DNA from 2 places in the Vibrio algarum genome. Region 1 is predicted to be linked to the other one. Evidence: predicted binding sites of a transcription regulator. Region 1 holds the regulator's gene; the other holds the start of a gene.
What was found. The regulator MetJ, encoded in region 1, represses methionine synthesis genes. The targets are predictions, from matches to a motif close to TTAGACNTNTANANGTCTAA.
Positions count from the first base shown of each region.

Region 1 (16,810 bases):
GCGGAATAATCTGATCCGTTTCGACCAAGTAAAACCGTGTCACCTTGACGATTTTTAGCCATAAAACCTGTAACAACAAGTCGATGCTGAGAATGCTGCGCTAATACTTCTTTTAATAGCGGCCAAGAATTTGAACGGTCTACCTCTGGCTGCGTGCCAATATCAGCCCTTAAAAAATCTCGTGAATCTATTGCCACTGCAGGCATTTCTGCTTGAGATAGAAGTGCAGAAAGCAACCTCGATGACCATATTTCTCCATGTCCGAGAACCTGAGCTTCTTGCTCCAGAGTCAATGGAATTTGTAAATCACCCAAAGCAGAAAATTCCGTATGAAGACGATCCAATAATTCATTTGGAGATTCTAATAGCTGCTCTATCAAAGTCGAATGAAAATGACGTAACGACATAAGTAACTCATGCGCTGTTCGTCCATCTTTTTTTAACGCACTTAACCAATTTATAAGTTGGTTGGTCGTATCCCCAGCGGCAGACACAACAATTAAATCTTCACTTTGAGAGTACTCAGCAAGAATATTAACTACACGTTTATAACACTCTGCATCAGCTAAGCTGCTTCCACCAAACTTGTGAAGTTGACGCGTAACTGTCATTTAGACTGTCTCCTGAACTTTGTTAAATGCGTTTGTTAGATCTTCAATTAGATCTTCACTGTCTTCCAGTCCAACCGATAATCTCAGTAAAGACTGAGCGATGCCAGCCTCTTTAAGTGCTTCTTCACCCATTGCTCTATGAGTCATTGACGCTGGATGGCATATCAAACTTTCTACACCACCAAGCGATTCTGCTAGAGAAAAGAGAGTAAGTGCGCCAACAAACTCTTTTAGTTTTTCCATTGAACCATTAAATTCAAAACTTAACATTGAGCCAAAACCAGATTGTTGCTTCTTAGCAACCTCATGGCCCGGATGCTCAGGAAGGCTTGGATGATATATAGTTCCGACAAGTTCCTGTTTAGATAGGAAAGCTAAAATAGCTTGGGAGCTTTCTTCATGTATTCTCATACGAGCCCCTAGCGTTCTTATCCCACGCAATGTCATATAGCTATCGAAAGGCGTTCCTGTTGCTCCAATACAATTCCCCCACCATGCAAGCTCTTCTGCATGCTCTTTAGTCTTGGTTACTATTACACCACCAATGACGTCCGAATGGCCGTTTATATATTTGGTCGTTGAGTGAATCACAAAATCAGCACCCAGTTCTATAGGCTTTTGGTATATAGGTGTCATAAAGGTATTGTCGACTGCAACCAACGCATCAACAGCATGTGCTTTCTTGCACGTCTCTTCTATATCAACAACCCTTACAAGTGGGTTTGACGGCGTTTCTAGAAGAACCAATTTAGGTTTTTTAGCCAGAGCGGACTCAAGTGCTTGTTGGTCTGACTGATCGATAAAGAGAACATTAAAGTCGCCTTTTTGTGCCCTCGTATTAAATAGCCGATAAGTGCCCCCATAACAGTCATTAGGTGCCACAATAAGATCATTGGGGCCAATAAAAGCAGAAACCCATAAATTTAATGCTGATGTACCACAGTTTGTCACAACTGCACCACTTCCTGATTCCAGTTCAGAAAGTGCGAGCTCTAACATGCCTCGATTTGGGTTGCCTGATCGCGTGTAGTCATATTTCGGCACATCACCAAAACTAGGAAAACTATAATTAGTCGATAAGTAAATTGGAGGCACAACGGCATGAAACTGAGAGTCAGTTTCAATACCCGTTCGAACGGCGATAGTGGCAGGTTTCTTTTGTGTCATGAGCTGGCTTTCCTTTCGATAAAATCCGTTTTTATTTTCTTTATGGGCTAACTATAACTGAATCCCGGACATTAGAATCAATATCAAGACACTTTACTGCTAGTTTTTTGAGACGTCAATACCTCTAGACGTCTATATGTCTTTGCTTATGGCGGTAAATCCCGCTAGAATTCTATTCCATAATTATTTTATGACTATTTTGACAAAAGGTGAGCAATGGCTGATTGGAATGGCGAATACATAAGTCCATACGCAGAGCACGGAAAAAAGAGTGAACAAGTTAAGAAGATCACCGTTTCTATCCCTCTGAAAGTTTTGAAAATTTTGACTGATGAGCGTACCCGCCGTCAAATTAATAATTTACGACATGCAACGAATAGCGAGTTACTTTGCGAAGCATTTCTACACGCATATACAGGTCAGCCATTACCAACAGATGAAGATTTGAGAAAAGATCGCCCTGATGATATTCCAACTGAAGTTAAAAAATTAATGACAGAAATGGGAATTGAATTTGAAGCGTTTGATGAAGAGTAAATAATAAGCTTGAAAAAAGTCGTTCTAAATAACACTTTCGTGTAATGCTGCTCGATTAAGGTTATCTATACCTATTATCCTGACGAAACCGATGTCGTTACCTCCACAAAAGTGGTGATAACGACATCTATATTGAACCGATATTAACTCATATAATTTTTTGGTAGCTCAATTCTTGCAACGCCAGATTCTACCGCTGCTATCGCAACCGCTTTCGCCACGCGAGGTAGTAAACGAGGATCCATCGGTTTAGGAATAATATACTCATTGCTAAACTCTAACTTACTTACCCCTGCCGCCTTCAATACTTCTTCAGGAACAGGCTCTTTAGCAAGTTGACGTATCGCTTCAACCGCAGCCAGTTTCATTTCTGTATTTATTTCACTTGCACGCACATCTAGAGCGCCACGGAAAATAAATGGAAAACAGATAACATTATTTACTTGGTTTGGGTAATCAGAACGACCAGTACCCATAATGAGATCATCTCTTACTTGATGCGCTATTTCTGGTTTTATTTCAGGATCTGGATTCGAACATGCAAATACCACTGGCTTATCGGCCATAAGTTTGAGTGCTTCCGCAGGTAATAGATCCGGGCCAGAAACACCTAAGAACAAGTCTGCACCTTCAATAACATCTTCCAACGTACGTTTATCTGTATTATTCGCAAACATTTTCTTATATTCATTGAGATCTTCTCGGCGAGTATGGATCACACCTTTACGATCCAACATATAGATTTTTTCTCGCTGCGCGCCACACTTAATCAATAGCTCCATGCACGCTGTAGCTGCGGCACCAGCACCAAGACAAACAATCGTTGAATCGGCAAGTGTTTTACCTTGGAGTTCAATAGCATTTAGCATGCCTGCCGCAGTGACGATAGCCGTACCATGTTGATCATCGTGGAATACCGGCACATCGCAGCGTTCGATCAACTGACGCTCTATCTCAAAACAATCGGGGGCTTTAATATCTTCTAGGTTGATCCCACCAAAAGTATCGGCAATAGCGGAAACGGTATTAACAAACTCTTCAATAGTGCGATGTTTCACTTCGATATCAATAGAATCTAAACCAGCAAAACGTTTAAAGAGTAATGCTTTACCTTCCATTACTGGTTTTGATGCCATAGGACCTAAATTGCCCAAACCCAAGATAGCAGTACCGTTAGAAATCACAGCAACCGTGTTACCTTTTGCCGTATATTTATACACATTATCAATATTCTGTGCGATCTCTCTCACCGGCTCAGCAACACCTGGGCTGTATGCTAAGGCTAGATCTTCAGCTGAATCCGCTGGTTTAGTCAGTGCTACTGCAATTTTACCCGGAGTAGGGTAAGCATGATAATGAAGTGCTTGTTGACGAAAGTCATCTTGTTGGTTGTCTTCGGACATAAGATTTAGTTCCAGTTTCTATTAGGCAGGGGTGATTTTAAAAAGTACTCGTCTGTATTCGGGTAGATAGTAAATGATAGAAACAAAACTTCCTATACCGAAACGGATTAACGTCATAAAGTTTTGTTATTAGATATACGATCAAAAAAGGACGCCTAAGCGTCCTTTTAAATTCGGAATTACAACATAGCAATTATTTGCTAGATAGTGCACCGAAACGTTTGTTGAAGCGATCAACACGGCCGCCAGTATCAACGATACGTTGCTTACCAGTGTAGAACGGGTGACATTTGTCACATACGTCTAGGTGGATAGATTCTTTTGCTAGAGTCGAGTTAAACTCGAAAGAGTTGCCGCAAGAACAAGTTGCTTTAACTGCTTTATATTCAGGGTGGATACCTGTTTTCATGGGAAAACCTCATTATAGGCCGTGTCGCCATCCGATTCTAAGCCGGACACCACACGTATTTACATAACATGGTATAAATAGATATACCGTCAAGGCGCAGTATAGTAATGAAACAACGCACTGGGATCAACTAATTTGAATCTTTTTTCTACAATTTCTCCTTTTTTCACCTAGTTCACTTCTTCGGTACCACACCCCACCAATAGGCTTTTTAGATAGTTCACTACTTTATGACCCAGAAAATCAGCATTTCTCGTAATTAAGCAGCGTATCAACTACACTAACCCTTCGTTTCACTTAGCTGATTAACCATCAATAATGCGACCATCCATAGCTCAAATTGCCTTGCCAGTGCCACTAGACAAAAAGTTTGATTACCTAATTCAAGCTCATCAATTTCCAGTCGTTGGCGGTCGTGTTTCTGTCTCATTTGGCCGGCAAACCCTTGTTGGTATCGTTACCGCAATGGTTCATCAGTCGGACTTTCCAATCGATCAGTTAAAAAGCATCAAACAAGTATTAGATGTAGAACCCATTTGGCCAGATAACCTTTACACACTGCTCAATTGGTGCAGTCAATTCTACCAATACCCTCTAGGTGAAACCCTCAGCAATGCGCTCCCAACAGCGTTAAGAAAAGGAAAGTCAGCTGAATTTGCTTCGCTGATTGAATGGCAGATAACAGAAGCAGGTAAAAATCAATTAATGAGTGGCTTTGGTCGGGCAGTGAAGCAAGCCAAAGTAATGCATTTACTTGAAAACGGATCAATACCCCATCAACAAATGATAGATGAAGAAATCTCCAGCTCCGTATTAAAAACGCTAAATGAAAAAGGATGGATTTCCTCTACTGAAACAAAACCTAAAGCAACACTTTGGCCAGAACAGATTGAAAACTCAGAGGACAAACCAAAGCTAAATGAAGAACAAGCCGTCGCAATCGCAACTGTCAACAGTAACCGACGCTTTGGTTGTTACCTTTTAGAAGGTGTGACCGGTTCCGGTAAAACAGAGGTTTACCTAAATCTAATCAAACCTATTTTGGACTCGGGCCGACAAGCTTTAGTTCTTGTTCCCGAAATAGGGTTAACGCCCCAGACTATCAATCGGTTCAAAAGACGATTCAATGTTCCTGTTGAAGTCATTCATTCAGGACTGAACGAAACGGAAAGGCTCAATGCTTGGCTTTCCGCGCGACAACAACAGGCTGGTATTGTGATTGGAACCCGATCCGCATTGCTTACTCCATTTAGGGATCTCGGCATTATTATTGTTGATGAAGAGCATGACACCTCTTATAAACAACAAGACAGCTTAAGATATCACGCACGAGATGTAGCCATTATGAGGGCCCACAAAGAAAACATCCCAATTGTTTTAGGGTCAGCCACGCCTTGTTTCGAAAGTTTACAGAATGCTATCTCAGGTAAATATCATCACCTCATATTAAGCGAGCGAGCTGGTAATGCGGTCCCTGCTACACATAAAGTTTTAGATATCAAAGGGCTTTATTTGGAGGGGGTTTATCAGCCCCTTTAATCGCTGAAATGAGAAAACACTTAGATTCTGGAAATCAAGTGATGTTGTTTCTAAATCGAAGAGGGTTTTCCCCGCGTTGATGTGCCATGAATGCGGCTGGACCGCAGATTGTAAGCGATGCGATGCGTACTATACGTACCATCAAAATAGTAATGAAATGCGATGTCATCACTGTGGTTCTCAACGTCCTGTTGTACACCAGTGTCATGGATGTGGCTCAACTCAACTAGTCACGGTTGGGGTAGGCACCGAACAGTTGGAGCAGCAACTACAGTCGCTATTTCCTGAATATAAAACGCTACGTATTGATCGTGATAGCACAAGAAGGAAAGGTTCACTAGAGGCTGCATTAGAAACCATTCGAAATAACAAAGTTCAAATACTCATTGGTACGCAAATGCTTGCCAAAGGACATCATTTCCCTGACGTAACCTTAGTAGGGCTACTCGATGTGGATGGATCTTTATTCAGTAGTGATTTTCGAGCTTCAGAACGTTTAGCTCAACTCTTTATCCAAGTCGCGGGTCGAGCAGGCCGAGCAAGTAAACCCGGTGAAGTTCTATTACAAACTCACCACCCTGAACACCCTTTGCTGCAAGCTCTTCTCTACAAAGATTATCATCACTTTGCTCACACTGCGCTTAGAGAAAGAAAATTAGCAATGCTTCCGCCCTTTACCTACCTGACATTATTTAGAGCCGAAGCCAACAATAGTAGTCTAGTAGAAGACTTTTTAAGACAGGTTAGACACACTCTCGAATCAAATCCTATGTTTGACGGTTATTCTATGGTTATGGGCCCAACTCCTGCACCTTTAGCAAAACGTGCAGGTAAATCGCGATGGCAATTACTACTACAAACCCCACATAGAAGCACTATGCAAAAACTTTTGCACAGTGCAAAATCCGCAATACAACTGTTACCTTTAGCCAAAAAAGTACGCTGGTCTATAGATATTGAGCCTCAAGATCTGAGCTAACCATTTGTTACGCGAATGATTTGTACTTGTTTATATTCACCAACGAGACATTCATCACACAACATATGCAAAATTTGTTACTCTACCCGTAAATTACATTTCTCTAAAGCAATACACTTAGAGCATAAACATACAGTTACATAACAATTATTACATTTTGGATATATAGAGGTTATTATTTATGGCGACAATGAAGGATGTTGCCCAGCTTGCAGGTGTTTCAACCGCTACGGTTTCACGTGCTTTAATGAACCCAGAAAAAGTTTCTGCATCGACTAGAAAACGTGTAGAAGACGCTGTACTGGAAGCTGGATACTCCCCAAATTCTCTAGCTCGAAATCTTCGTCGGAATGAGTCAAAAACAATTGTCACCATTGTTCCTGATATTTGTGACCCCTATTTTACAGAGATTATTCGAGGTATCGAAGATGCGGCAATGGAGCATGGCTACTTAGTTCTGCTAGGTGATAGCGGCCAACAGAAAAAAGAGAAAGCTCATTCGTTAACCTGGTATTTACTAAGCAAGCTGATGGAATGCTACTGCTTGGTACTGACTTACCATTTGATGTAAGCAAACCAGAACAAAAAAATCTTCCTCCTCTGGTAATGGCTTGTGAATACGCGCCAGAGTTAGAGCTGCCGACCGTTCATATTGATAATTTAACATCAGCTTTTGAAGCCGTTAATTACCTAACTCAAATGGGTCATAAAAAGATTGCACAGATTTCAGGCCCAGAAGAAGCCGCATTATGCCAATTCAGACATCAAGGTTACCAACAGGCATTGCGTAGAGCTGGTATTGCGCTAAATACCACTTACTGCACTTATAGTAACTTTAGCTTCGAAGGTGGCGCTAAAGCACTTAGAAAATTATTATCATTACCAGATGCACCTACTGCTATTTTCTGCCACAACGACACAATGGCTATTGGTGCGATTCAAGAAGCGAAAAAACTCGGGTTACGTGTACCTCAAGATCTTTCAGTCGTTGGCTTTGATGATATTCAATTCTCTCAATATTGTGATCCACCATTGACGACGGTTTCACAGCCTCGTTATGAAATTGGCCGTCAAGCGATGTTAATGATGTTGGAATTATTGAAAGGTAGAGATGTTCGAGCTGGTTCAAGGTTATTAGAAACAAAACTCGTCATCCGAAACAGTGCCGCTCCACCTAGAGCTTAACTATCCAAACTAAATTTTAGGTATTTACATTTTTAGCGGTGCTCAATAGCACCGCTTTTTAAACTAAGATTGTCTTCCTGATGCATTCTGGATTACCATATCCCTACCGAAATTTAGCTGATATGTTATGGCCAATAGAGATTATGTAAGACGAGGCCAAGGCTCTCGTAAAAACACTAAGCGTAAAAAGGCTCCCTCAAAAAAACCGTGGAAAATGGGTTTTCTCGCCGTTCTTTTATTAGGAGGGTTTGGTTATGGTTTAACAATACTAAATAACGACCCAGAGCCACCGGTCACACCAGAAGTGAAACCGACGACTAAACCGCAAACAACGAAAAATAAAGCCAGCTTGCCAGAGTTACCTGAAGAAGAGTGGGATTATGTTAAGTCTCTGCCCAATAAAGAGATCGAGATAGAAGCTAAGGAACAAGTTATATCTGCAGTCCCATACATTATGCAATGTGGTGCCTTTAAATCTTTAAGCCAAGCAGAAAGTCGCAAAGTGAACATCGCCTTCCAAGGCATTAGTAGTAAGATTCGTAAAAAAGAAGGCAGCAGCTGGTACAAGGTTGTTTTGGGGCCATATAAGCTTAAGCGCGATGCAGAAAAAGACAAACACACATTACAAAGAGCTAAAATTGAACCTTGTGCGATTTGGAAAGAAGAGCAATAAATAATTCAAAATAAAAATTTAATCCACCAAAAAGCGAGATAGTTAACTATCTCGCTTTTTTCATCCTTGAAATCCTTCACGATTATCCTCATATATTCGCTATCTCACTAGTAAAAAGAAAAGAGGCTATTCTCGTGACTACCATTGTATCTGTACGTCGTAATAATAAAGTTGTTATTGCTGGTGATGGACAAGTATCTTTAGGCAATACCGTAATGAAAGGTAATGCTAAAAAAGTTCGCCGTTTATATAACGACAAAGTGCTTGCTGGCTTTGCTGGAGGTACCGCTGATGCGTTCACCCTATTTGAACGATTTGAAAGTAAACTGCAAATGCATCAAGGTCACCTAACCAAAGCTGCGGTAGAACTCGCAAAAGATTGGCGTAGTGACCGCGCACTTCGAAAATTAGAGGCTATTCTCGCCGTCGCCGATGAAACTGCTTCGCTTATCATCACAGGTAACGGAGATGTTGTGCAGCCAGAAAACGATTTAATTGCTATTGGTTCTGGTGGTAATTTTGCTCAAGCCGCTGCAACTGCTCTTTTAGAAAATACAGAATTAGATGCTCGTGAGATAGCAGAGAAGTCTCTGAACATAGCTGGTGATATTTGCGTATTTACTAATCATCACCACACAATTGAAGAACTATAATTTTCTGCTCAGAATTGAGGAATAACTACATGTCCGAAATGACACCTCGTGAAATCGTTCACGAATTAAACCGCCACATTATTGGTCAAGACAAAGCAAAACGTTCAGTCGCTATAGCACTACGTAATCGCTGGCGCAGAATGCAATTAGAAGAAAGCTTGCGAGTAGAAGTTACGCCAAAAAACATTTTAATGATTGGTCCAACAGGTGTTGGTAAAACAGAAATCGCACGCCGCTTAGCGAAACTTGCCAATGCTCCCTTCATTAAGGTAGAAGCGACCAAATTCACAGAAGTGGGTTACGTTGGCAAAGAGGTAGAAACCATTATTCGCGACCTCACCGATGTTTCAATAAAAATGACCCATCAACAAGCCACAGAAAAAGTAAAATACCGAGCTGAAGAACAAGCTGAAGAGCGCGTTCTAGACGCATTGTTACCTCCAGCACGTGATGCATGGGGTGAAAATGAAAAACAAGAAGATACTTCATCAAATACTCGTCAAATATTCCGAAAAAAGCTGCGAGAAGGCAAACTAGACGACAAAGAGATCGATATTGATGTTGCCGCGCCTCAGATGGGCGTAGAGATCATGGCTCCTCCAGGAATGGAAGAGATGACCAACCAACTTCAAGGTATGTTTCAAAATCTAGCGGGCAATACAAAGAAAAGCCGCAAAATGAAAATTAAAGATGCTTATAAGGCCTTAGTTGAAGAAGAAGCAGCCAAACTCGTCAACCATGAGGAGTTAAAAGAACAAGCTATCTACAACGCGGAGAATAACGGCATCGTATTCATCGATGAGATAGATAAAATCTGTAAGCGTGGTGAAAGCTCTGGTCCTGATGTTTCTCGTGAAGGCGTACAGCGAGATCTACTTCCTTTAATTGAAGGTAGTACGGTTTCAACCAAACACGGCATGGTAAAAACAGACCATATTTTGTTTATTACATCTGGTGCATTTCAAGTATCGAAACCTTCAGATTTAATTCCTGAACTTCAAGGTCGTCTGCCTATTCGTGTTGAACTAGAAGCCCTTTCTAGCGATGATTTCAAAAGAATACTAACAGAACCTAAAGCTTCTTTGACTGAACAGTATATTGCTTTGCTAAAAACTGAAGAAGTAAACATTGAGTTTTCTGAAGATGGTATTAATCAGATAGCAGAAGCGGCTTGGCGTGTAAATGAAACAACAGAGAATATCGGTGCTCGTCGTTTACATACTGTAATGGAAAGGCTCATGGATGAAATATCTTTCGATGCTACAGATAAGCCTGGATCTAAAATGGTGATTGACTCAGCCTACGTAAATCAACGTTTAGGTGAATTTATCGAAGATGAAGACCTAAGCAGATTCATTCTGTAACTTCCAATAATTACGAACGTTTTTAGATAAGCCCATCTACCCCTTTAGATGGGCTTTTTATTATTTGTGCAATTGGTATACTGCTTCCATCAAATTAAGGTAAACAATGTCAATGAAGCAGTCACTCGCAATCTGGCTAGATGCAGCAAGGCCAAAAACTCTACCACTCGCTCTCGTTACAATTACGACGGGCAGCAGCTTAGCTTATTCAAATGGCAGTTTTTCTTTTGCTGTTATGGCACTCGCTTTACTTACCGCGATACTTCTACAAATTTTATCTAATTTGGCCAATGATTACGGCGATGCTCAACAAGGCACTGACAACGATGAGCGCTTAGGCCCAACCCGTGCAATGCAGTCAGGAGCTGTAACGCAAAGAGAGATGAAGCGGGCTATTGTGCTTAATATTGGCTTAACGATCCTATCGGGCTTAGCTCTCATCTTTTATTCTCTTGAAAGCTTTACTAATATCATGGCATTTTTAGGCTTAGGGTTTCTCGCCATATTAAGCTCTATCGCTTATACCGTTGGCAATAAACCCTATGGATACGTCGGTCTAGGTGACCTGTCTGTTTTTGTATTCTTTGGCTTATTAGGTGTTGGGGGAACTTACTTTCTTCATACTGGCTTTATCCATGCTGACATTTTCATTCCTGCCATTGGATGTGGATTGTTAGCCGTTGCTGTACTCAATATTAATAATATGCGCGATATCGATAATGACCGAGCCTGTGGTAAGAAAACCGTTGCAGTAAGGCTTGGAGAGCAACCCGCGAAGTATTATCACATCATATTAATTGGATTGGCTTTTCTCTCATATGTCTATTATCTATTTAGCCACAGTACGACTATTTGGATTATTGTTCCTTTCTTTTTATCCGCTATTACCTTAGCAAAACATGGCAAAGAAGTACTGGAGTCAAGCTCTCCTGTCTCTATTGCACCAATGATGCCAGTTATTGTTAAATGCGCATCAATTACTAACATTTTGTTTTCACTGGTAGTTGTAGCTCAAACAATAGTTAGATAATTGAGCCTTGTCATTGCATTGACTCATCGAGTCGATATACTCGATAGTCTTTTCAGTAGCCAATAGAAGACAACGCATATGGAATACAACACCTCTGCTCTTTGTGATATTTACTCAGACCAAGTCGATGTAGTCGAACCAATGTTCAGCAATTTTGGTGGAAGTGCCTCATTTGCAGGTCAACTTACTACCGTAAAATGCTTTGAGGACAATGGTATTATCCGCTCGATCCTAGAAGAAGATGGTACTGGTCGTATTCTCCTAATTGATGGTGGTGGGTCTTTACGCAGAGCGTTAATTGATTCTGAAATTGCCGCGCTTGCTGAAGAGAATGATTGGGAAGGCATTGTTGTTTATGGCTCAGTACGAGAAGTAGATGAGTTAGAGGACATGAGCATAGGCATACAAGCCCTTGCTTCTATTCCTGTTGGTGCAGCAAGTCAGCAAATTGGTGACATTGATGTTCCAGTGAACTTTGGTGGCGTTACCTTTTTACCGGAAGACTATCTTTATGCGGATAACACCGGCATCATTATCTCACAAGAACCATTAAACGCAGATTTGGAAATTCTTGAAGACGATACCTTTGAAGACATCGATGATGAAACCGAAGAAGACATTCGCTAAACAATTTAATCCATTAAAAAGCAGCCCTGTGTTAGTGGCTGCCTTTTAGCTTTTAAAAAGTTACTCTACATCTTCCATCTTTCCGAGCAAAATACGTATTCTTTGCTGCCAAGCTTCATGCTCTTGACGCATCTGTTCATTCTGTTGCTCTAGATCCGAACAATTATCTTTTAATGAGGTTGTTGCTTGCTCCAAGTTTTGGTTTTTTTGCTTAACTTCTTCTAATTCCATCTGCAACAAGGTGATAGTATCAACCGCGGTTTGGATTTTTGCTTCTAACTGCTCTAGCACTTCTAAAGACATACATTCTACCTTTACTTTTGTTCTAGTTGACTGAAAGAAAATTCAGTCACGAATGGCTTTATTCTACTCACGCTTTTCAATATAAACACGTTTAATATCATGATTCTCGAGTTATATGCTCAAAATTAAAACAACTGCACTCATTTTTTTAACTTATTAAGCCTCCAATCAGCTTCATATTGAATCCAGCACAGCTAATTTTATTTTCTATCAGAAAATGACAAACTGGCGGATGAAACAAAACCAAAAAGGCAAACGTTTACTCTTTTGTATGATAGAATCCCCGCAAATTTTTTCTCCCGATTTTTTACTATTTTGGAGTAGGCATGAAACGCGATTTAGCAATGGCATTTTCTCGTGTAACAGAAGGTGCAGCACTGGCAGGTTATCATTGGCTCGGACGAGGTGATAAAAACGCCGCGGATGGAGCTGCTGTTGAGGTGATGCGTACGCTTCTCAACAAAACAGAAATCGATGGTGAAATCGTCATCGGTGAAGGCGAGATCGACGACGCACCAATGCTATTTATTGGAGAGCATGTTGGTATTGGCGGAGATGCTGTAGATATTGCTGTCGACCCGATCGAAGGCACTCGCATGACCGCAATGGGTCAAGCGAATGCTCTAGCGGTGCTTGCCGCTGGTGAAAAAGGCAGCTTTCTAAAAGCGCCGGATATGTACATGGAAAAACTCGTTGTTGGGCCTCAAGCTAAAGGCTGCATCGACTTAGATAAACCACTTACAGAAAACTTAGAGAATATCGCTCAAGCGATGGGCAAATCTCTGAATGAGCTTGTAGTAACCACCTTAGCAAAACCACGCCATGACAAAGTTATTAAAGAGATGCAAGAGATGGGTGTCCGCGTATTTGCCGTTCCAGATGGCGATGTAGCTGCATCAATTCTCACTTGTATGCCAGATAGCGAAGTTGACGTAATGTATTGTATCGGTGGAGCACCTGAAGGTGTTGTTTCTGCCGCGGTTATACGTGCCCTTGACGGAGACATGCAAGGCCGTCTGCTTCCTAGACATGAAGTAAAAGGCGATACCGAAGATAATCGCATCCACGGAAATCAAGAACTCGCTAGATGTAAAGAGATGGGCGTAGAAGCACGTATCATCTTAAAGATGGAAGATATGGCATGCAGTGACAATGTTGTTTTCTCAGCAACGGGGATCACTAAAGGCGATTTGCTCGAAGGGATTACACGCAAAGGTAACATAGCTACTACGGAAACCTTACTTATTAGAGGTCGTTGTAGAACCATTCGACGTATCAAGTCTATCCACTATTTAGACCGTAAAGACCCTGAAATTAGAGATATAATTCTTTAACTTTCCTACTTAAACATCGTCAAGCGCAGCTAATATAGCTGCGCTTTTTATTTTGCTCATTAGTTAAGGATTTGCTTTATTAATTACTTAATTCATAATAAGAACTGTAATGATAAGTTACGAGTATAATCTTAGGTACTTGCGGTGAAAACAACGGATAGAATATTACAGAAACTCAAGAGTGAAGGTTCTTTGACAGCAAAGAACCTTGCAGACGATCTTAACATGACGAGCATGGGAGCACGTCAACACCTGCAGACGTTGGAAGAAAACGGCTTGTTAGAGTTTTATGATTTAAAGGTAAAGGTAGGACGCCCTACACGCCATTGGCGGCTTACATCTAGAGGACATGCACAGTTTTCCGACCGTCACGGAGAACTTACCGTTCAAGTCATCGAAGCCGTCGGCACATTATTTGGGGAGGATGGTATAAAAAAAATCGCGTTAGAGAGGGAAAAACAAACATTAGAGAAATACAGTGAGTCAGTATCAAAATTCACTGACCTTAAAGGTAAACTGCAACAACTTAAAAATCTTCGTGTTGAAGATGGCTACATGGCAGAGTTAACCGAAGTGGGTAATGCATTTATCTTAATCGAAAATCACTGCCCTATTTGTAAAGCTGCAAAAAGTTGTCCTAGCTTGTGCCTATCTGAACTGAATGTATTTCAAAAATTACTTGGTGAAAACTGCAAAGTAGAACGCACTGAACACATAATAAAAGGCGAAAGGCGCTGTGTTTATCATATTCGAGACACACTGAACTAGACAATGATTAGAGGCAATTTTACCCCTCGGACTAGCTAAAATTGACTACACTTATATGAATGTAAAATAATGTAAGCGTCAATTACAGGAGGGTTAATGCCACAAATTCAGTATGATCAAACACTTCCATCTTTTGACGAACTGGTCGAATTAGCTCAAAACAATCCCCAAGGTTTCGAGACGTTTAAGCGTAAAGCATGCGAACAAGTGATCACTGGCGCATCAGAAGAAATGATACCGAGACTACGCGCCCAACAAAGTCATATTGATCGAGTTATTAGTCACTGCAAAAACCCATATCATATCAATATTGTTTTAGCGAGGGAGCTGAGTCTTCAGGTTGTTAAGATGCATGAGGTGCTGGAAGGAGAACATAACTTAGACGATGGCGCTGAAATAATTCCATTTTCTCCACGCCATTAATTAATGACAAATACAATACGCTACCTTATTGGAGGTTTGCCGTACTGATTTTCTTCTTTATTGCCTTCAAACAAACCACACTCAGCAAATATCCATGCACCGCATGCCATAGCAGACAGAGATATTATAGATTGCACCATAGAGGGTTGGAATTGCCCCCTGCCTCCGCTACAGGTATCATGAATCGGGTCAACACAAGAGGTAAATGCAATACTAACCAACGCAAAGATTTACCCCTATCGTGCCAACGCTTTCCTGTTATCGCTAGATCAGGAATAACCAATAGCACTAAAATTACTGGAAGCACCATACTATCCGACTCTGGAAACAGATTTTTCACTAAAGTGGCGACAGTAATAATCATTAGAAAGTAGAACGCATTCCACAGCCAAAAAGTTCTGCGACTTGCTCTTCCTCGAAATGAAAAAAGCAGTTCAGGTATCGACATCAATATTTACCTTAAATTTAATTGAGTACCTTCTTGAAGGTACTTCTATCCATATCACGCATGTTCACCGACACGCTTTTTACTGTCCCAGCTTGAGCAGTTAGGACATCAATAAGCTGATGAGACAACTTGTTTTTTTGTTCGTCTGACCGACCAGATAACATCTCAAACGTAATATGAATAAAGTCTTCACTATCATCATATTCGCCAATCAACCATTGATGACATCGCAAAGCACGAGACTTCACATCATCGGCTTGAAATAAACCACAATCCAAAGCAACCTGATGAAGGTCCTTTAATAACCCCTGAATATTTACTCTATCTTCAACGGAGTTAGTGTATTCCAATACAATATTTGGCATTTGATATATTTCCTTAAGTCAGACTGAATCAAAATACAGTAATCCGAGCAAATTTCTAAAGTTTAGCTATTATTTTGTATGCTGGATCAAGTTTGACTAACAACCGTACAGATCTAAAGCCAAAGATTCGATAAAGAAATGATTCGTGTCATGATCTAACAGGCTTTATCTGTTATATTCTTTCGAAATATTGTTTATTTTTTACATTAATTACTTTTTGGAGATATTCTTATGCGTCATCCTGTAGTTATGGGTAACTGGAAACTTAACGGTAGCAAAGCAATGGTAACTGAGCTACTAAACGGACTTAACGCTGAGCTTGAAGGCGTAACTGGTGTTGACGTTGCAGTTGCTCCACCAGCACTTTATGTTGACCTAGCTGAGCGCTTGATCAAAGAAGGTGGCAACAAAATCATTCTTGGTGCTCAAAACACAGATTTAAATAACAGTGGTGCATTCACTGGTGATATGTCTCCAGAAATGCTTAAAGATTTTGGCGCAACTCACATTATCATCGGTCACTCAGAGCGTCGTGAATACCACAACGAATCTGATGAATTTGTTGCACAAAAATTCGCATTCCTTAAAGAAAATGGCTTAGTTCCTGTACTTTGTATTGGTGAGTCAGAAGCACAAAACGAAGCTGGTGAAACTGTAGCAGTATGTGCTCGTCAACTAGACGCAGTAATCAAGACTCAAGGCGTTGAAGCTCTAAATGGTGCTATCGTTGCTTACGAACCAATTTGGGCAATCGGTACTGGTAAAGCTGCAACAGCTGAGCAAGCACAAGAAATCCACGCAGCTATCCGTGCTCACATCGCTCTATCAAGCGAAGAAGTAGCTAAGAACCTAGTTATTCAATACGGTGGTTCTGTTAAAGATAGCAACGCAGCAGAACTATTTGGCATGCCTGATATCGATGGCGCGCTAGTTGGTGGTGCAGCACTTGATGCAAAAGGTTTTGCAGCAATCGCTAAAGCAGCTGCAGTAGC
Region 1 covers NZ_JAQLOI010000001.1:639,084-655,893, reverse strand. Annotated here, with positions in the region: gene PGX00_RS03305 (bifunctional aspartate kinase/homoserine dehydrogenase II) at 1-611, opposite strand, end outside; gene PGX00_RS03300 (O-succinylhomoserine (thiol)-lyase) at 612-1,778, opposite strand; gene metJ (met regulon transcriptional regulator MetJ) at 1,995-2,315, shown strand; gene PGX00_RS03290 (malic enzyme-like NAD(P)-binding protein) at 2,459-3,718, opposite strand; gene rpmE (50S ribosomal protein L31) at 3,912-4,127, opposite strand; partial or broken gene priA (primosomal protein N') at 4,446-6,645, shown strand; partial or broken gene cytR (DNA-binding transcriptional regulator CytR) at 6,827-7,830, shown strand; gene PGX00_RS03270 (SPOR domain-containing protein) at 7,958-8,503, shown strand; gene hslV (ATP-dependent protease subunit HslV) at 8,638-9,156, shown strand; gene hslU (HslU--HslV peptidase ATPase subunit) at 9,186-10,520, shown strand; gene PGX00_RS03255 (1,4-dihydroxy-2-naphthoate polyprenyltransferase) at 10,633-11,550, shown strand; gene rraA (ribonuclease E activity regulator RraA) at 11,629-12,177, shown strand; gene zapB (cell division protein ZapB) at 12,238-12,480, opposite strand; gene glpX (class II fructose-bisphosphatase) at 12,807-13,814, shown strand; gene PGX00_RS03235 (helix-turn-helix transcriptional regulator) at 13,959-14,582, shown strand; gene PGX00_RS03230 (DUF3135 domain-containing protein) at 14,679-15,005, shown strand; gene PGX00_RS03225 (DUF805 domain-containing protein) at 15,130-15,453, opposite strand; gene PGX00_RS03220 (5-carboxymethyl-2-hydroxymuconate Delta-isomerase) at 15,471-15,818, opposite strand; gene tpiA (triose-phosphate isomerase) at 16,050-16,810, shown strand, end outside.

Region 2 (16,810 bases), 2.6 Mb from region 1:
ATGAAAGATGACATCAAAGGGGCCGTATCAAGCTCGGTAGATTCAACAGAGAAGCTAAAAGCTTTGGGTATCGAAGTATTTGACTGTAATGAAGTAGACAAACTAGATGTCTATGTTGATGGTGCCGACGAGATTAATCCAGCGAAAGAAATGATCAAAGGTGGTGGCGCAGCACTCACTCGAGAAAAAATTGTTGCTGCTATCTCAGAAAAATTCATCTGCATTGTAGATGGTACTAAAGCGGTTGATGTGATGGGTGAGTTTCCATTACCTGTAGAAGTGATCCCAATGGCTCGCTCATATGTTGGCCGTGAACTGGTTAAATTAGGTGGTGACCCGGCTTACCGTGAAGGTGTCACAACGGACAATGGCAATATTATTATTGACGTCTATGGTTTAAAAATCACTAATCCAAAACAACTTGAAGATCAAATTAATTCATTGGCCGGTGTTGTCACTGTTGGTCTTTTCGCTCATCGTGGTGCCGATGTCGTCATTACTGGTACACCTAATGGTGCAAAAATCGAAGAGTAAATCTTAAGTTTTCCGTAACTTGACTACAAACGGTGCATTTATGCACCGTTTTTTATTATTTATTCCGTAATATTCTTACCCTTTTGCCAGTTTTTTTGATAATTTAGTAGTCAGAAAATGTACAGAAATATCATTTGGCGATTACGCCAGACAAGGTTTATACATTAATTACTATAATTTGTGCCGACGAAAACACCCCATTTTAAGGACGAGAATAAATGGCTAAAGTATCACTGGAAAAAGATAAGATTAAAATTCTATTATTAGAAGGATTACACCCTTCAACAGTAGAGGTTTTGGAATCTGCTGGTTATACCAATATTGAATACCACAAAGGCTCTCTATCTGATAAAGAGTTACTAGAAGCCGTAAAAGATGTGCACTTTATTGGAATTCGCTCCCGAACCAACTTATCTGAAGAAGTATTCCAAGCAGCTAATAAGTTAGTTGCTGTTGGTTGTTTCTGCATCGGGACAAACCAAGTAAACTTGAAATCAGCGGCAAAACGTGGGATTCCAGTTTTTAATGCCCCATTCTCCAATACGCGCAGTGTGGCAGAGTTAGTATTAGGCCAAATTTTACTTATGCTCCGTGGCATCCCAGAGAAAAATGCATTAGCACACAGAGGGATATGGAAAAAATCAGCAGATGGTTCATACGAAGCTCGCGGTAAAAGACTCGGTATAATAGGTTATGGCCATATTGGTACTCAACTCGGTATTATTGCTGAAAACTTAGGTATGCGCGTTTATTTCTACGATATAGAAAACAAATTATCTTTGGGTAACGCCACTCAAATTCATACCATGGCTGAGTTACTTAATAAGTGTGACGTCATTTCACTTCACGTACCTGAAACTGATGGTACAAAGAACATGATGGGTGCAGAAGAGTTTTCACTAATGAAACCGGGGGCTATTTTTATTAACGCGGCTCGCGGAACAGTTGTTGATATTCCAGCGTTGTGTGGGGCTCTTGAATCAGGTCACCTTGGTGGCGCTGCTGTTGATGTATTCCCAACGGAACCAAAAACAAATGCAGACCCATTTGAATCTCCATTAATGAAATTCGATAACGTTATTTTAACGCCACATGTAGGTGGTTCCACTCAAGAAGCACAAGAAAACATAGGTATTGAAGTTGCTGGCAAACTCGCTAAGTATTCTGATAATGGTTCAACGCTCTCTTCAGTAAACTTCCCTGAAGTATCTTTACCTATTCATAAAAATGCTTCTAGACTGCTACATATCCACGAAAACCGTCCAGGTATTTTGACTCAAATTAACACCATCTTCGCCGAAGAAGGGATTAACATTGCTGGTCAGTACCTTCAGACAAATGCTGAAATGGGTTATGTCGTTATTGATGTTGAAGCAAGTCGCTCGCAAGAAGCACTTGTTAAATTGAAAGAGATTGAGGGTACAATTAGAGCGCGATTGCTGCACTAATTTAATTACGCTTTCTTCCGTATGTAAAAGGCATCGAATTCGATGCCTTTTACATATTTGAAATTAGTTAGACAATTTATATGTGACCGTCACTTTGTCCCTAATAACTAATTTCGAATCTTCGTACCCATTCGGGGAAATGCCGGTATTGTTATCCATTGCCATCGCTTTCATCATGGTTGGTTGAGTATGTGAACTGTTATAGGAAATGCGCCATACTCCATCTAATTCTATATCAAAACCCTTTGCCAATGACTCTGCTTTTTCGTTCGCATCATTAATAGCAGCCTTCCTCGCCATTATTTGATGTTCTTTTTGATTTTTTACTTTAAGTTCGATTGAGTCAATTCGATTTATTCCCGCGTCTAATGCTCTATCTAGATAGTGATTTAAGTCCTCAAGCTGATTTACCATTACCGTTATACTTCTCGTTGCCTGATAGCCTACCAACTCAGATTTACCGGATTTAAGATAGCTAAATTTAGGAGACAAATGGATGTTGGTTGCTGTGATTTCATCTCTATTTACCCCGGCGTCAGTCAATCTCTCAATAAACTTACTCACGACACTATCCACTCTTTTTTTAGCGTTTTCGGCGGTAAGCGTTGACTCTTCAACCCTAACAGTAAACTCAGCCATATCCGGCTTTAAAACTACCTGTCCATAGCCCGTCGTCTCAAGGTAAGGAAAGTCCCAGTTTTCAGCCCAAGAAGGAAAGCTGTAAAATGACAAAATTGCCATAGCTAAAGTAAACAGTTTTTTCATTCTAATAACCTTTGTCATTCTTCATAACTTGATATCTTAACGATTAAAGCTTCATTTCGGTCATCGAAAAGTTAGGTTTTACTTCTGTTGTGGGAGCGTTTCTTTCGCATATTGAATAATTGCGTTAGAGAGTTGTTTTAACACTCCGCTTTCTAACTGCCAATGATGCCAATACAACTCATTAGAGATACTATGCTCCGGGACAATATTAATTAAGCATCCTTGTTCTAGTTCCTGACAAATTTGCAGTTTAGGTATCAGTGAGTAAGCCACACCTAAACTAGTCAAACTAACAAAGGCTTCCGAACTTCTCACCGTATGCTTAACAACATTGCTAATAGACAATGAAAAATGTTTTTTAATAAATTGTTCATGCATATGATCGTATTGATTAAATACAACCGCTGGAGCCTCCAACAACGCCTCTCTCGTAACACCGTTAGGGAAATAACGCTGGCAAAAATCCGGACTAGCTACGCATATATACTCTGAAACCCCCAAATAGTCTGCTGTACAGCCTGGTATAGACGTATCTTCTATACATATTGCCCCTACTACTTCCCCTGTTCTTAGCTTCTCTAAAGTTCGACTTTCATCATCAACAACAAAGTTAAGCGCGAGCTTAGATTCAACAAGAAGCGGAGCAAGGCTAGGCAGGACCCAAGTCGCTAGACTATCTGCATTGGTCGCAATTGACACATCGATCGGCAAGTCGTTTCTACTAGTTAGTTCAGGTAAGAGATCTTGCTCCAGTAACGAAACTCTGCGATAAAGGCCTAACAACTTCTGCCCTACCAGCGTTGCTCTTGGTGGTTGCTCTCTTACTAAAACTGGCTGAGAAGACCACTTTTCCAATTGCTTGATTCTCTGAGAAACTGCTGATTGAGAAATACACAATATTTGGGCCGCTTTCTCAAAACTGCGATAATTAACCACGGCATCTAGTGCTTCAATCCAGCGATAATCCATTCCTCTCATAACGTCCCCGCTAATGCGTATTAGTTTTACTAATTATATATTAATATTATTAGTTATGTTTATGGGTGTTTTTTAACTATGCTCTACCGCAGTTCTCATAAATTTAAGGCGTAAATGTGAGTTTTTGGATTATGTTCCAAGGTTTTGGGCTAGGTGCGAGTATGATAATTCCCATTGGTGCGCAGAATGCTTATGTTCTAAATCAGGGTATAAAAAGAAATTATCATCTAACCACCGCAACACTTTGCAGTTTAATAGACGCTTTATTAATCTCGCTCGGGGTCTTTGGCGGTGGTGCCATTTTGTCTCAAAATGAACTTTTACTAAGTACTGTAACGGTTGGCGGTATCGCTTTTCTTACATTTTATGGTTATTTATCCCTTAAAAGTGCATTTAGTTCTCAAACCGAAAAACTAGATGTTAATGCCATCACCAAAAGTCGGCGCAGCGTCATCCTAAGTGTGCTCGCGGTATCCCTACTCAATCCACATGTCTATTTAGACACGGTTGTTGTACTTGGGTCCATTGGTGGTCAATTTGAAGGAAACGATAGAATATCTTTTGCTATTGGTACAATGGCCGCCTCTTTTGTCTGGTTTTATGCCTTGTCGATTTCTGCTGCTAAGCTTGCAACAACATTGTCAAAGCCTAGAGTAAAAGCCGGCATAGACATTGGTGTTGCTCTCATTATGTTCTTGATCGCCGCCTCTCTTGCCAAAGAGCTTATCACTCAATATTTTTAACATGAACAATCCATATCTTGAATCTTGAACCTTGAATCTTGAATCTTGAACCTTGAATCTTGAATCTTGAATCTTGAATCTTGAACCTTGAATCTTGAATCTTGAATCTTGAACCTTGAATCTTGAATCTTGAATCTTGAATCTTGAATCTTGAATCTTGAATCTTGAATCTTGAATAAAAAAATGCCTTTTAAAAATACCAATGCAAATCGTTTTTTCTAGATTCGAGAAGCGAAGCGCTCAAGACTCTAATCCCATTCACATCAATTTTTAACTAAAAAAACCCCAACTTGGGGTTTTTTATGACAATTATGACGATGACTTAATCAGCTTTATTAAGGTGAACATCCATTTGCGGGAATGGAATTTCAATACCTTCTTTGTCCAACTCTTCTTTGATAGCTTGAAGAGTATCAAAATACACTCCCCAATAGTCAGCGGTGCGACACCAAGGACGAACAACAAAATTAACAGAAGAATCCGCAAGAGCGACTACACCAACGGTGATTCCAGGCTCTTTCAAAATACGCTCATCAGCTTCCAGAACTCGCGTGATGACTTCTTTCGTCTTCTGAAGATCTGCGCTGTAAGAGACACCGATAACATGATCTACACGACGAGTATCATGATGAGAATAGTTAACAATTGCGCCACCAATTACGCCACCATTAGGAACAACAACCATCTTATTATCTGGTGTAGTTAATACCGTCTGAAAGATTTGGATAGAACTTACTGAACCTGCTACTCCACCGATTTCAACATAATCACCCGATTTAAATGGACGGAAAGCAACAATCAATACACCTGCAGCAAAGTTAGAAAGAGACCCTTGCAGAGCTAAACCAACCGCTAAACCAGCCGCACCGATAACGGCAACAACAGAAGCCGTTTGAACGCCAAGTCGTCCTAATGCTGCTATTAATACGATTACAAAAAGCAGGTAACGCACTAATGCATGAACAAAATCGACAACGGCTTTATCCATCTCTTTTTTATTCAGTACTTTAGCAACGCTATTTGCAATAGCTTTTACAATAATATTACCTATAAATAGAATCAGAACCGCGGAAATAATATTTACACCATACTGAATTAATAGCTCTGAATTATTTGTAAACCATTGCTCTGCCATAGAGAAAGTATCGGCTACTTCCGCAACCACTGTGTCTTCACTCGCCATCTATATATCCTCAAAATTTTAATATTAACTTCCATCTGTACCACAGCCTTAACATCCACTGCACCACATTATCTTCTGTCACTACATAGTAAAAATATTAAAGGTCATAAGCCAAGTTACACATTTTTCACCAAAAATAATAACTCGTTAAGTTTACTACCGAATATTCTTATACAGAGCAATACGATAGCGTACGAAGTACCACAAAATCCAGTGTATTAAATAAGAAATAAACTAAATATTCGGAATACTTAACGCCCACGACCTATAAGACCAACTTATACAAAGGAGAAGATAACTATTAAATTATTATTTTCATAGGGTTACAGAGTGGAATGTGTATCTTATTTAAGAGAGAAGGTGATTTTGAGGGTATTCGTTCGGTATTACATCACCGCATTGATTTTTTGACATAAAAAAACCGCTCTTTAAGAGCGGTTTTTCTCAACAAGAAGGACGAATTATAGTACGTCTACTGCGTTAAGGTCAGCGAATGCTTTTTCAAGACGTGCAACCATAGATACTTGACCAGCACGTAACCATACGCGTGGATCATAGTATTTTTTGTTAGGCGCAGCTTCACCTGTTGGGTTACCAATTTGACCTTGTAGGAAATCACGGTTAGTAGCTTCGTACTGACGGATACCATCCCAACATGCCCACTGAGTATCAGTATCGATGTTCATTTTAATAACACCGTAGCCGATAGACTCTTGGATTTCTGCTTCAGAAGAACCAGAACCACCGTGGAATACGAAGTTAAGAGCATTTGGAGCAATACCAAATTTCTCAGCACAGTATGCTTGAGAATCACGTAGAATCGTAGGAGTAAGTACAACGTTACCAGCTTGGTAAACACCATGTACGTTACCGAAAGATGCTGCGATAGTGAAGTTAGGGCTAATAGCGTTTAGTTTCTCATAAGCGTATGCAACGTCTTCTGGAGAAGTGTAAAGCTCAGATGCGTCCATATCAGAGTTATCTACGCCATCTTCTTCGCCACCAGTACAACCTAGTTCGATTTCAAGAGTCATACCCATTTTCGCCATACGAGCAAGGTATTGACCTGAAATTTCGATATTCTCTTCTAAAGACTCTTCAGAAAGGTCGATCATGTGAGAAGAGAAAAGAGGCTTACCAGTTTGAGCAAAGTACTCTTCACCAGCGTCTAGTAATCCGTCGATCCAAGGCAGAAGTTTCTTAGCTGCGTGGTCAGTATGAAGAATAACTGGAACACCATAAGCTTCAGCAACTGCATGTACATATTTAGCACCAGCGATACCACCAAGAACAGCAGCAGCTTGACCTTCTAGCTTAACGCCCTTACCAGCAAAGAATGATGCGCCGCCGTTAGAGAACTGAACGATAACAGGAGCTTTAGCTTTCGCTGCTGCTTCTAACACTGCGTTCACAGAATCTGTACCGATACAGTTAACTGCAGGTAGTGCGAAGTTGTTTTCTTTTGCAACTTCAAATACTTTTTGTACGTCTGCTCCAGAGATAACACCTGGTTTTACGAAATCGAAGATCTTAGACATGGAATGAGTCCTATTTTCTGTCGTTTTAAATTAATTTCTTACAAATTTGCAATCGTTTGCTCATAACGCGCACGGCATTCTAACAATAAATAGCCAGCATCAGCAAACAGAAAGGCGGGAGTATTTTCCCGCCTCTTTAAATCATTATGCTTTAGCACGCTCTTCAAGCATTGCTACAGCAGGAAGTACTTTGCCTTCAACAAACTCAAGGAACGCACCACCACCAGTTGAGATGTAAGATACGTCGGCTTTAATACCGAATTTGTCGATTGCAGCCAGAGTATCACCACCACCAGCTACAGAGAAACCTTCTGAATCAGCAATTGCTTTTGAGATACCAGCTGTACCAGCTTCAAAGTTTTTGAATTCGAATACGCCAACAGGTCCGTTCCAAAGAATCGTTTTAGCATTACCGATAATTTCAGCAAGTGCCGCTGTTGAATCTGGGCCAAGGTCGAAAATCATGTCGTCGTCTTGTACATCAGCAACATTTTTGATTTCTGCTTCAGCATTTTCATCAAACGCTTTTGCACAAGCAACATCTGTTGCTACTGGAATAGAACACTCTTTCATTAGCTTCTGAGCCGTTTCAACAAGGTCTGCTTCATAAAGAGACTTACCTACATTGTGGCCTTCAGCAGCGATAAATGTATTCGCGATACCACCACCAACAACAAGTTGATCGGCAATTTTAGATAGTGACTCAAGAACAGTCAGTTTAGTAGAAACCTTAGAACCACCAACGATAGCAACAAGCGGACGTGCAGGGTTGTCCATTGCTTTTCCTAGAGCTTCTAATTCAGCAGCAAGTAGAGGACCAGCACAAGCAACTGGAGCGTTAGTACCAACACCATGAGTTGAAGCTTGAGCACGGTGAGCCGTACCAAATGCATCCATTACGAATACGTCACAAAGCGCTGCATATTTCTTAGAAAGCTCTTCTTCGTTTTTCTTCTCGCCTTTGTTAAAGCGAACGTTTTCAAGAACAACAAGTTCACCGGTGTTTAGCTCAAGACCATCTAAGTAGTCTTTTGCTAATTTCACTTCACAATCAAGAGCATCGTTTAGATAATTAACTACAGGTGCTAGAGAGAACTCTTCAGCGTATTCACCTTCTGTAGGGCGACCTAGGTGAGAAGTAACCATTACTTTAGCGCCAGCTTCTAGGCATAGCTTAATAGTAGGAAGTGATGCAAGAATACGTGCATCTGAAGTTACTTTGCCATTTTTTACTGGTACGTTTAGGTCAGCACGGATAAATACACGTTTACCTGCTAGATCCAGGTCAGTCATCTTGATTACAGACATGGTTTGTCCTCTCGATTTATAAATTAAGAAAGTTTATTTAGCCCGGTATTGTACCGAACTTAGAAATTCTTTAACTGTTGCTTAGATGTATATAATAGCAATTTATTTCACAGGGTAAATAAATTATTTTTTATACTATTTCTCGCATGAATGCATTACAACAGCAGTGTCTAGCATTCTATTGGCGAAACCCCATTCGTTGTCACACCAAACAAGCATTTTTACTAGACGACCATCACTAACCCTAGTTTGCGTTCCATCCACAATTGCACTGTGTGAATCATGATTAAAGTCGATCGAAACTAATGGTTTTTCAGTATAGTCAACAATGTGACGTAATGTACACTGAGATGCCTCTATGATGGTTTGATTTACGTCATTAACTTTCACTTTTGTGTTAATTGTGACGCTTAAATCCATTGCTGTCACATTTACTGTGGGTACTCGTACCGAAATCGCTTCAAATTTGTTGGAAAATTTCGGAAATATTCTTTCAATCCCTTTATGAAGTTTTGTATCTACAGGAATGATTGACTGACTAGCAGAACGGGTTCTTCTTAAATCAGGATGGTAAGCATCAATCACTTGTTGGTCGTTCATTGACGAATGGATCGTAGTGATAGTGCCAGAATCGATTCCAAACGCCTCATCTAACACCTTAATGATCGGTACAATACAGTTAGTTGTACAGGAGCCGTTTGAAACGATATTGTGCTTTTTCAATAATGTCTCATGATTGACACCATAAATAATCGTATTGTCGAGATCATTTGCACCAGGGTGAGAGAACAACACCTTTTTCGAACCAGCAGCAATATGTTTGAGTCCATCATCTCTATTACCATATACGCCTGTACAATCTAAAACGATATCAACGTGTAGATCTCGCCATGGTAATAATTCAATATCCGCTAAGTGAAGAATTCTAACCGAGTCAAACTCACCATTTTCATGATGAATAAAGAGGTGTTCTTGATCGTTAGATATTTTTTTACCAAAGCGCCCATGACTCGTATCGTATTGAAGAAGATGCGCCATCGCATCGGGTAGTGCTAATTCATTAACAGCAACTATCTGAATATGAGAGTTTTTTCCACTCTCATATAAGGCTCTCAGCACATTACGGCCTATCCTGCCAAAACCATTAATCGCTATTTTTAGCATCAACGTTACTCTCATCCTTTTTATTTGAAGAAAGATAATACTGTATATAAATAAAAATGCATGTGTAAAAAAACCGAGCTTGAGCTCGGTTTTTTTATTTACCAACTCTTGTTACAATAGTGGCTTCTCAACGAGTTATTACGCAAGCACTTCGTTCGCGGCTTTAACTACGTTCTCAACTGTAAAGCCGAACATCTTAAATAGTTCGTCTGCTGGCGCTGATTCACCAAAGGTGCTCATACCGATAACACGTCCGTCAAAACCAACGTACTTGTACCAGAAGTCAGCAATACCTGCTTCAACAGCAACACGTGCTCTCACGTCAGCAGGAAGTACTGCTTCACGGTAAGCCGCATCTTGCTTATCAAATACATCCGTAGCAGGCATAGAAACAACACGTACTTTCTTGCCGTCAGCCGTCAGTTGCGCCGCCGCTGCAACGACTAATTCAACTTCAGAGCCAGTGGCAATAAGAATAAGCTCTGGCGTACCATCACAATCTTTCAGTACGTATCCACCTTTCGCAATGTCAGCCACTTGAGCGGCATCACGCTCTTGCTGTGCGAGGTTTTGACGAGAGAAAATAAGTGACGTAGGGCCATCTTTACGCTCGATTGCAAATTTCCACGCTACAGCCGATTCCACTTGGTCACATGGACGCCATGTGCTCATGTTTGGCGTTAAACGCAGTGATGAAACTTGCTCTACAGGTTGGTGCGTTGGACCATCTTCACCTAAACCAATGGAATCGTGCGTATACACCTGGATGTTTTGCACTTTCATCAGTGCAGCCATACGAAGTGCGTTACGAGCGTATTCCATAAACATTAGGAAGGTGGCACCGTAAGGAACAAAACCGCCATGAAGGGCTAAACCGTTCATGATAGCGGTCATACCAAACTCACGTACACCGTAGTGAATGTAGTTACCTGAAGCGTCTTCTGGTGTGATGGACTTAGAGCCAGACCACATGGTGAGATTTGACGGTGCAAGGTCCGCAGAACCACCCATAAACTCAGGAAGCATAGTACCAAACGCTTCTAAAGCATTTTGAGACGCTTTACGTGACGCTATGTTTGCAGGGTTTGCTTGAAGGTCAGCAATGATTTGAGACGTTTTTGCTTCCCATTCTGCTGGTAGTTCGCCATTTATGCGACGTTTGAATTCAGCTGCAAGCTCTGGATATGCTGCTTCATAAGCTGCAAATTTCTCGTTCCACGTCGCTTCCTTAGTTGCGCCTGCTTCTTTTGCAGACCATTGCGCATAGATTTCCGACGGAATTTCAAAAGGACCATACTCCCAACCCAGTGCTTTACGTGTTGCAGCGATTTCGTCTGCGCCTAGCGGTGCACCGTGGCAATCGTGAGAGCCTGATTTGTTAGGAGAACCAAAACCGATAACGGTTTTAGTACAGATAAGCGTTGGTTTGCCAGTTTCTGCTTTTGCTGCTTCAATAGCCGCATTGATAGCGGCGGCATCGTGACCGTCAACCGCTGGAATAACATGCCAGCCGTAGGCTTCGAAACGCTTAGGTGTGTCGTCAGAGAACCAACCTTCTACTTCACCATCAATTGAGATGCCATTGTCATCCCAAAACGCGATAAGTTTACCAAGGCCTAAAGTACCCGCAAGAGAACATGCTTCGTGAGAAATACCTTCCATTAGACAGCCATCACCCATAAACACATAAGTGTTATGGTCAACAACGTCATGGCCTTCTTGGTTAAACTGAGCCGCTAATGACTTTTCCGCCAGTGCCATACCAACCGCGTTAGTGATACCTTGGCCTAGTGGGCCAGTGGTTGTTTCAACACCCGGTGCATAACCATATTCTGGGTGACCCGGTGTTTTAGAGTGCAATTGACGAAAGTTTTTCAGATCCTCAATTGAAAGATCGTAACCAGTGAGGTGAAGCAGGGAGTAAATCAGCATTGAGCCGTGGCCGTTAGAAAGAATAAAACGGTCGCGGTCAGCCCACTCTGGGTTTTGTGGGTTATGGTTTAGGTGGCCACGCCAAAGTACTTCGGCAATGTCAGCCATACCCATAGGTGCGCCTGGGTGACCTGAGTTGGCTTGTTGAACACCGTCCATGCTAAGGGCACGGATTGCATTTGCTAATTCTTGTTGGGAAGGCATGTCTGCTCCTGAGTAGATACGCGAATTCGATAATTAGGGTAATCGCTAGTTAACCTGAACTATGGTTAATTAATAGCGGCGCTATTCTCTCAAAGCGAAATTAGGACTGCAATCGATTTCCTTATCGATTATTCACGAACATTTAACACTTTTTGATGAAAATAATTTTATTTGCCTAAATTTACATTCATTCAGTCTATGATCTCGCTCAGAAAAAACTTGTAATTTGAACTCCAAATACTAAAATAGACGTCTAGATGTAGAAACGCCCATTTGCAATGTCGTTTTTACACACTGATTATTTTATTTTTTAGAGATGCATTTTTGCATCTTTTTTTAACGTTTTAATACGGAGCTATCTACTATGGCTAAGCACCTGTTTACTTCTGAATCAGTATCAGAAGGACACCCAGATAAAATCGCAGATCAGATATCAGACGCTGTTCTTGATGCAATTCTTGAACAAGATCCTAAAGCCCGTGTAGCTTGCGAAACTTACGTAAAAACTGGCATGGTTATGGTAGGTGGTGAAGTAACGACATCTGCTTGGGTTGATATTGAAGAAATCACGCGCCAAACCGTTCGTGAAATTGGTTATGTTGGTTCTGATATGGGTTTCGATGCGGACTCTTGTGCCGTACTAAACACTATTGGCAAACAGTCACCAGATATCAACCAAGGTGTTGATAAAGCCGACCCGAAAGACCAAGGCGCTGGTGATCAAGGTATTATGTTTGGTTACGCAACAAACGAAACTGAAGTATTAATGCCAGCTCCTATTACTTATTCTCACCTGCTTGTTCAGAAACAAGCTGAAGTTCGTAAAAATGGAACACTAAACTGGTTACGTCCAGACGCCAAAAGCCAAGTTACCTTTCAATATGAGCAAGGTAAAATTGTTGGTATTGATGCCGTTGTTCTTTCTACACAGCATTGCGATTCTATTTCTACACCAGACCTACGTGAAGCCGTAATGGAAGAAATTATCAAGCCTGTTCTTCCTTCTGAGTGGTTAAACAAAGATACAAACTTCTTCATTAACCCAACGGGTCGTTTTGTTATTGGTGGTCCAATGGGTGACTGTGGTCTTACTGGCCGAAAAATCATCGTAGATACTTACGGTGGAGCTGCTCGTCACGGTGGCGGTGCATTTTCTGGTAAAGATCCATCAAAGGTTGACCGCAGTGCCGCTTATGCTGCCCGCTATGTTGCTAAGAATATTGTTGCTGCTGGTTTAGCAGATCGCTGTGAAATTCAGTTGTCCTACGCCATCGGTGTTGCCGATCCAACATCTATCATGGTAGAAACATTCGGAACTGAAAAAGTATCCCACGATACTATCATTAGAGCGGTTCGTCAGTTCTTTGATCTCCGCCCATATGGTCTGCAAGAAATGCTGAACCTTCTTCAACCAATCTATAAGAAGACCGCCGCATACGGTCACTTTGGTCGCGAAGAGTTCCCGTGGGAAGCGACAGATAAAGCCGCGCTTCTACGTGATTTTGCAGGGCTGTGAAATTCTAAATAGTAACAAGGTAGAATTCGCCTTATAATTAACGCCTCAGATAATACTGAGGCGTTTTTTTAGGAGTTAATTTTTGGGCAATATCGAACTTACTTATCAGGCACAAAAAGCATTGTCCCACCATGTTGCCACTGCCAATCAATATTTTGATCAAACATTTCCACTGCCAGAGCTCAACTTTAGATTAAGAGGGAAGGTAGCAGGAAAAGCTTATTTTCAAAATTGGGAAATTCGTCTTAATCCCATCCTCCTTAGCGAAAACACTGAGCAATTCCTGCAAGAGGTAATCCCGCATGAATTAGCTCATTTAATTACTTTTCGTTTATTTGGCCGAGTTAGGCCTCATGGGAAAGAGTGGCAGAAAGTCATGGAACAAGTCTTTTCCCTCAATGCAAAAACCACACACAGCTTTGAAGTTACTTCCGTCCAAGGGCAAACCTTTGAATATCAGTGCAAATGTAACTCCTATCCACTTACTATTCGTCGCCACAACAAAGTTTTAAAAGGCAGTACACAGTACAGTTGTCGAGAATGCAAACAAGAATTAATTTATACGGGAATACAGCTATCCTAGTGAGTTTGTTAGAACCAACGGGAATAGCTTAAGATAAACAACCTAGCTTAAGGCCCTTGTTTTTTCGTCAGAATGCATCCATGTTATCAGCAGAAAATAATACTCAGGACCACCAACAATGCGCCTACCTCGAATTTATCATCCAGAGATCATAACGAATCTTGGCATCACATCACTTGGTGATGACGCAGCAGGCCATGTTGGCCGCGTACTCAGAATGAAACCAGGTCAAGAAGTCCTATTATTTGACGGCACAGGTGCACAGTTTCCAGCCAAAATTACAGAAGTCACTAAGAAGTCCGTTCTTGTCGACGTACTTGAAAAAGTTGAACATAGAATTGAATCCCCTTTAGATATCCATTTAGGTCAGGTTATTTCTCGTGGCGACAAAATGGAATTTACCATTCAGAAATCAGTCGAATTGGGTGTGAACACTATTACTCCCCTTATTTCAGAAAGGTGTGGTGTTAAGTTAGACACTAAAAGGTTTGAAAAAAGCTTCAGCAGTGGCAAAAGATCGCCATTGCTGCATGTGAACAGAGTGGAAGAAATCTAGTCCCACTGATTCGACCAATCATGCAATTAGAAGAATGGTGTGCTGAAGAGGATGATGCGCTAAAGTTAAATCTTCACCCCAGAGCCAAATATTCGATAAATACGCTCCCAGAGCCAGTTGAAAAAGTCAGGCTACTTATAGGCCCTGAAGGTGGTCTATCCGCAGAAGAAATAGCCAAAACCGAGTCTTACCAATTTGAAGAGACATTGTTAGGCCCTCGAGTATTAAGAACAGAAACCGCAGCACTAACGGCAATTACCGCATTACAGGTTCGCTTTGGCGATCTTGGTTAATTTAACCTTGAACTCTAAATAATTTACCTCGGCGACCTCAAACATAGGAGAACACAATGATTAAACTCGGCATAGTAATGGACCCTATTTCGTCCATTAATATCAAGAAAGACTCTAGCTTTGCCATGATGCTTGAAGCCCAAAAACGCGGCTACGAAATTCACTATATGGAGATGAATGATCTCCATTTAGATCAAGGTGTTGCCGTTGCTGATACAAAAATCGTAACATTAAAAGAAGATCCCACATCATGGTTCGAGTTCACAGCAGAACAAACAATTGAGCTTTCCGAACTAGACGCGGTACTAATGCGTAAAGATCCCCCTTTTGATACTGAATATATTTATGCGACCTACATTTTAGAGCGCGCGGAAGAAAATGGTGCTTTAATTGTAAATAAGCCACAAAGCTTACGTGATTGTAATGAAAAACTATTTACCGCTTGGTTCCCAGAGCTTACACCAACCACAATCGTGACCAGAAAAGCAGAAAAAATTAAGGCATTTCAAGAAGAGCATGGCGATATTATTTTAAAACCATTAGATGGAATGGGTGGCGCTTCAATTTTTCGCGTGAAGCAGGGAGATCCAAATGTTTCAGTTATTATCGAAACATTAACCAATCATGGTCAAAATTACGCAATGGCTCAAACCTTTGTTCCAGATATCAGCAATGGCGATAAGCGGATTTTAGTGGTTGATGGCGAGCCTATGCCTTATTGCTTAGCTCGTATTCCTGCCGAAGGGGAGACACGAGGTAACCTTGCTGCAGGCGGACGAGGTGAGGCAAGACCATTAAGTGAAACAGACAAAAAAATAGCTTTAGCTGTTGCACCGACACTGAAAGAAAAAGGACTAATATTTGTAGGTCTAGATGTCATTGGTGACAAACTAACAGAAATAAATGTCACAAGTCCAACTTGTATAAAAGAAATAGAAGCTGCATTCGATGTGTCAATTACAGGAAAATTAATGGATGCAATTGAACGTCGAATAAACAGATAGTCAAGTAAATAGACTGTCAAATAGGCTGTCCAGGCAGCCCCTTTCCTCGACGTTTAGATTGAGCAATGGAGTTTATATGAATTTATCTAACCACTTTTTAGTCGCAATGCCAGGCATGCAAGATCCTCTCTTCCATCGCTCTGTGATTTATATTTGCGAACATAATGAAGATGGTGCAATGGGTATAGTAGTCAACTCCCCTATCGACATAACCGTAGGAGGAATGCTGAGAAAAGTGGATGTAGATTCCATTCATCCGCAGATTCACAAAGAGAGCCTAGAGGCCGCAGTGCTTAGTGGCGGTCCAGTATCGGAAGATCGAGGTTTTATTCTTCATGAACCTAAAGATAACTACCAATCAAGCATTCAAATGACGGATCATCTTAGTGTGACAACCTCAAAAGATATATTAGGTGTCCTAGGAACAGAAGCCGAACCTAAACACTATATCGTTGCTCTAGGTTACTCTGGTTGGACTGCTGGGCAGTTAGAACATGAACTGGCGGAAAACTCTTGGTTAACCGTAGAGGCCGACCCCATCGTAATATTTGAAACTCCGGTACAGGAAAGATGGCAGAAAGCAGTAAAAATGCTCGGTGTTGAACCATCTCAATTATCAGCAGATGCTGGACATGCATGAATAAGCTAAAAACAAATATAACTAAGAGTACAAAATGAGTTCTAATTCTAAAACCATCATCGCTTTTGATTTCGGAACAAAAAGTATCGGAAGCGCGGTTGGACAAGAAATAACAGGTACAGCAACACCCTTAAAAGCCTTTAAAGCGAACGATGGTGTTCCAAATTGGGACGACATAGAAAAACTACTTAAAGAGTGGCAGCCTGATCTAATTGTTGTTGGCCTCCCAACAGATCTGCACGGTAAAGATTTAGAAAGCATTACACCACGAGCTAAAAAATTTGCTAACCGACTTCATGGACGCTTTGGCTTTGCTGTCGAACTGCATGATGAACGACTTTCAACAGCTGAAGCAAGGGCAGATCTATTCGAAATGGGTGGATATAAAGCGTTAAGCAAAGGCAATATAGATTGCCAGTCC
Region 2 covers NZ_JAQLOI010000001.1:3,223,783-3,240,592, forward strand. Annotated here, with positions in the region: gene rpiA (ribose-5-phosphate isomerase RpiA) at 1-534, shown strand, start outside; gene serA (phosphoglycerate dehydrogenase) at 753-1,982, shown strand; gene PGX00_RS15060 (oxidative stress defense protein) at 2,046-2,747, opposite strand; gene PGX00_RS15065 (LysR family transcriptional regulator ArgP) at 2,826-3,725, opposite strand; gene PGX00_RS15070 (LysE/ArgO family amino acid transporter) at 3,842-4,468, shown strand; gene mscS (small-conductance mechanosensitive channel MscS) at 4,791-5,651, opposite strand; gene fbaA (class II fructose-bisphosphate aldolase) at 6,113-7,189, opposite strand; gene PGX00_RS15085 (phosphoglycerate kinase) at 7,334-8,497, opposite strand; gene epd (erythrose-4-phosphate dehydrogenase) at 8,633-9,661, opposite strand; gene tkt (transketolase) at 9,800-11,797, opposite strand; gene metK (methionine adenosyltransferase) at 12,162-13,313, shown strand; gene PGX00_RS15105 (SprT family zinc-dependent metalloprotease) at 13,396-13,896, shown strand; partial or broken gene rsmE (16S rRNA (uracil(1498)-N(3))-methyltransferase) at 14,015-14,745, shown strand; gene gshB (glutathione synthase) at 14,802-15,749, shown strand; gene PGX00_RS15120 (YqgE/AlgH family protein) at 15,826-16,389, shown strand; gene ruvX (Holliday junction resolvase RuvX) at 16,424-16,810, shown strand, end outside.
Region 2: the regulator MetJ is predicted to act here: its motif matches at 12,043-12,062, upstream of metK (methionine adenosyltransferase).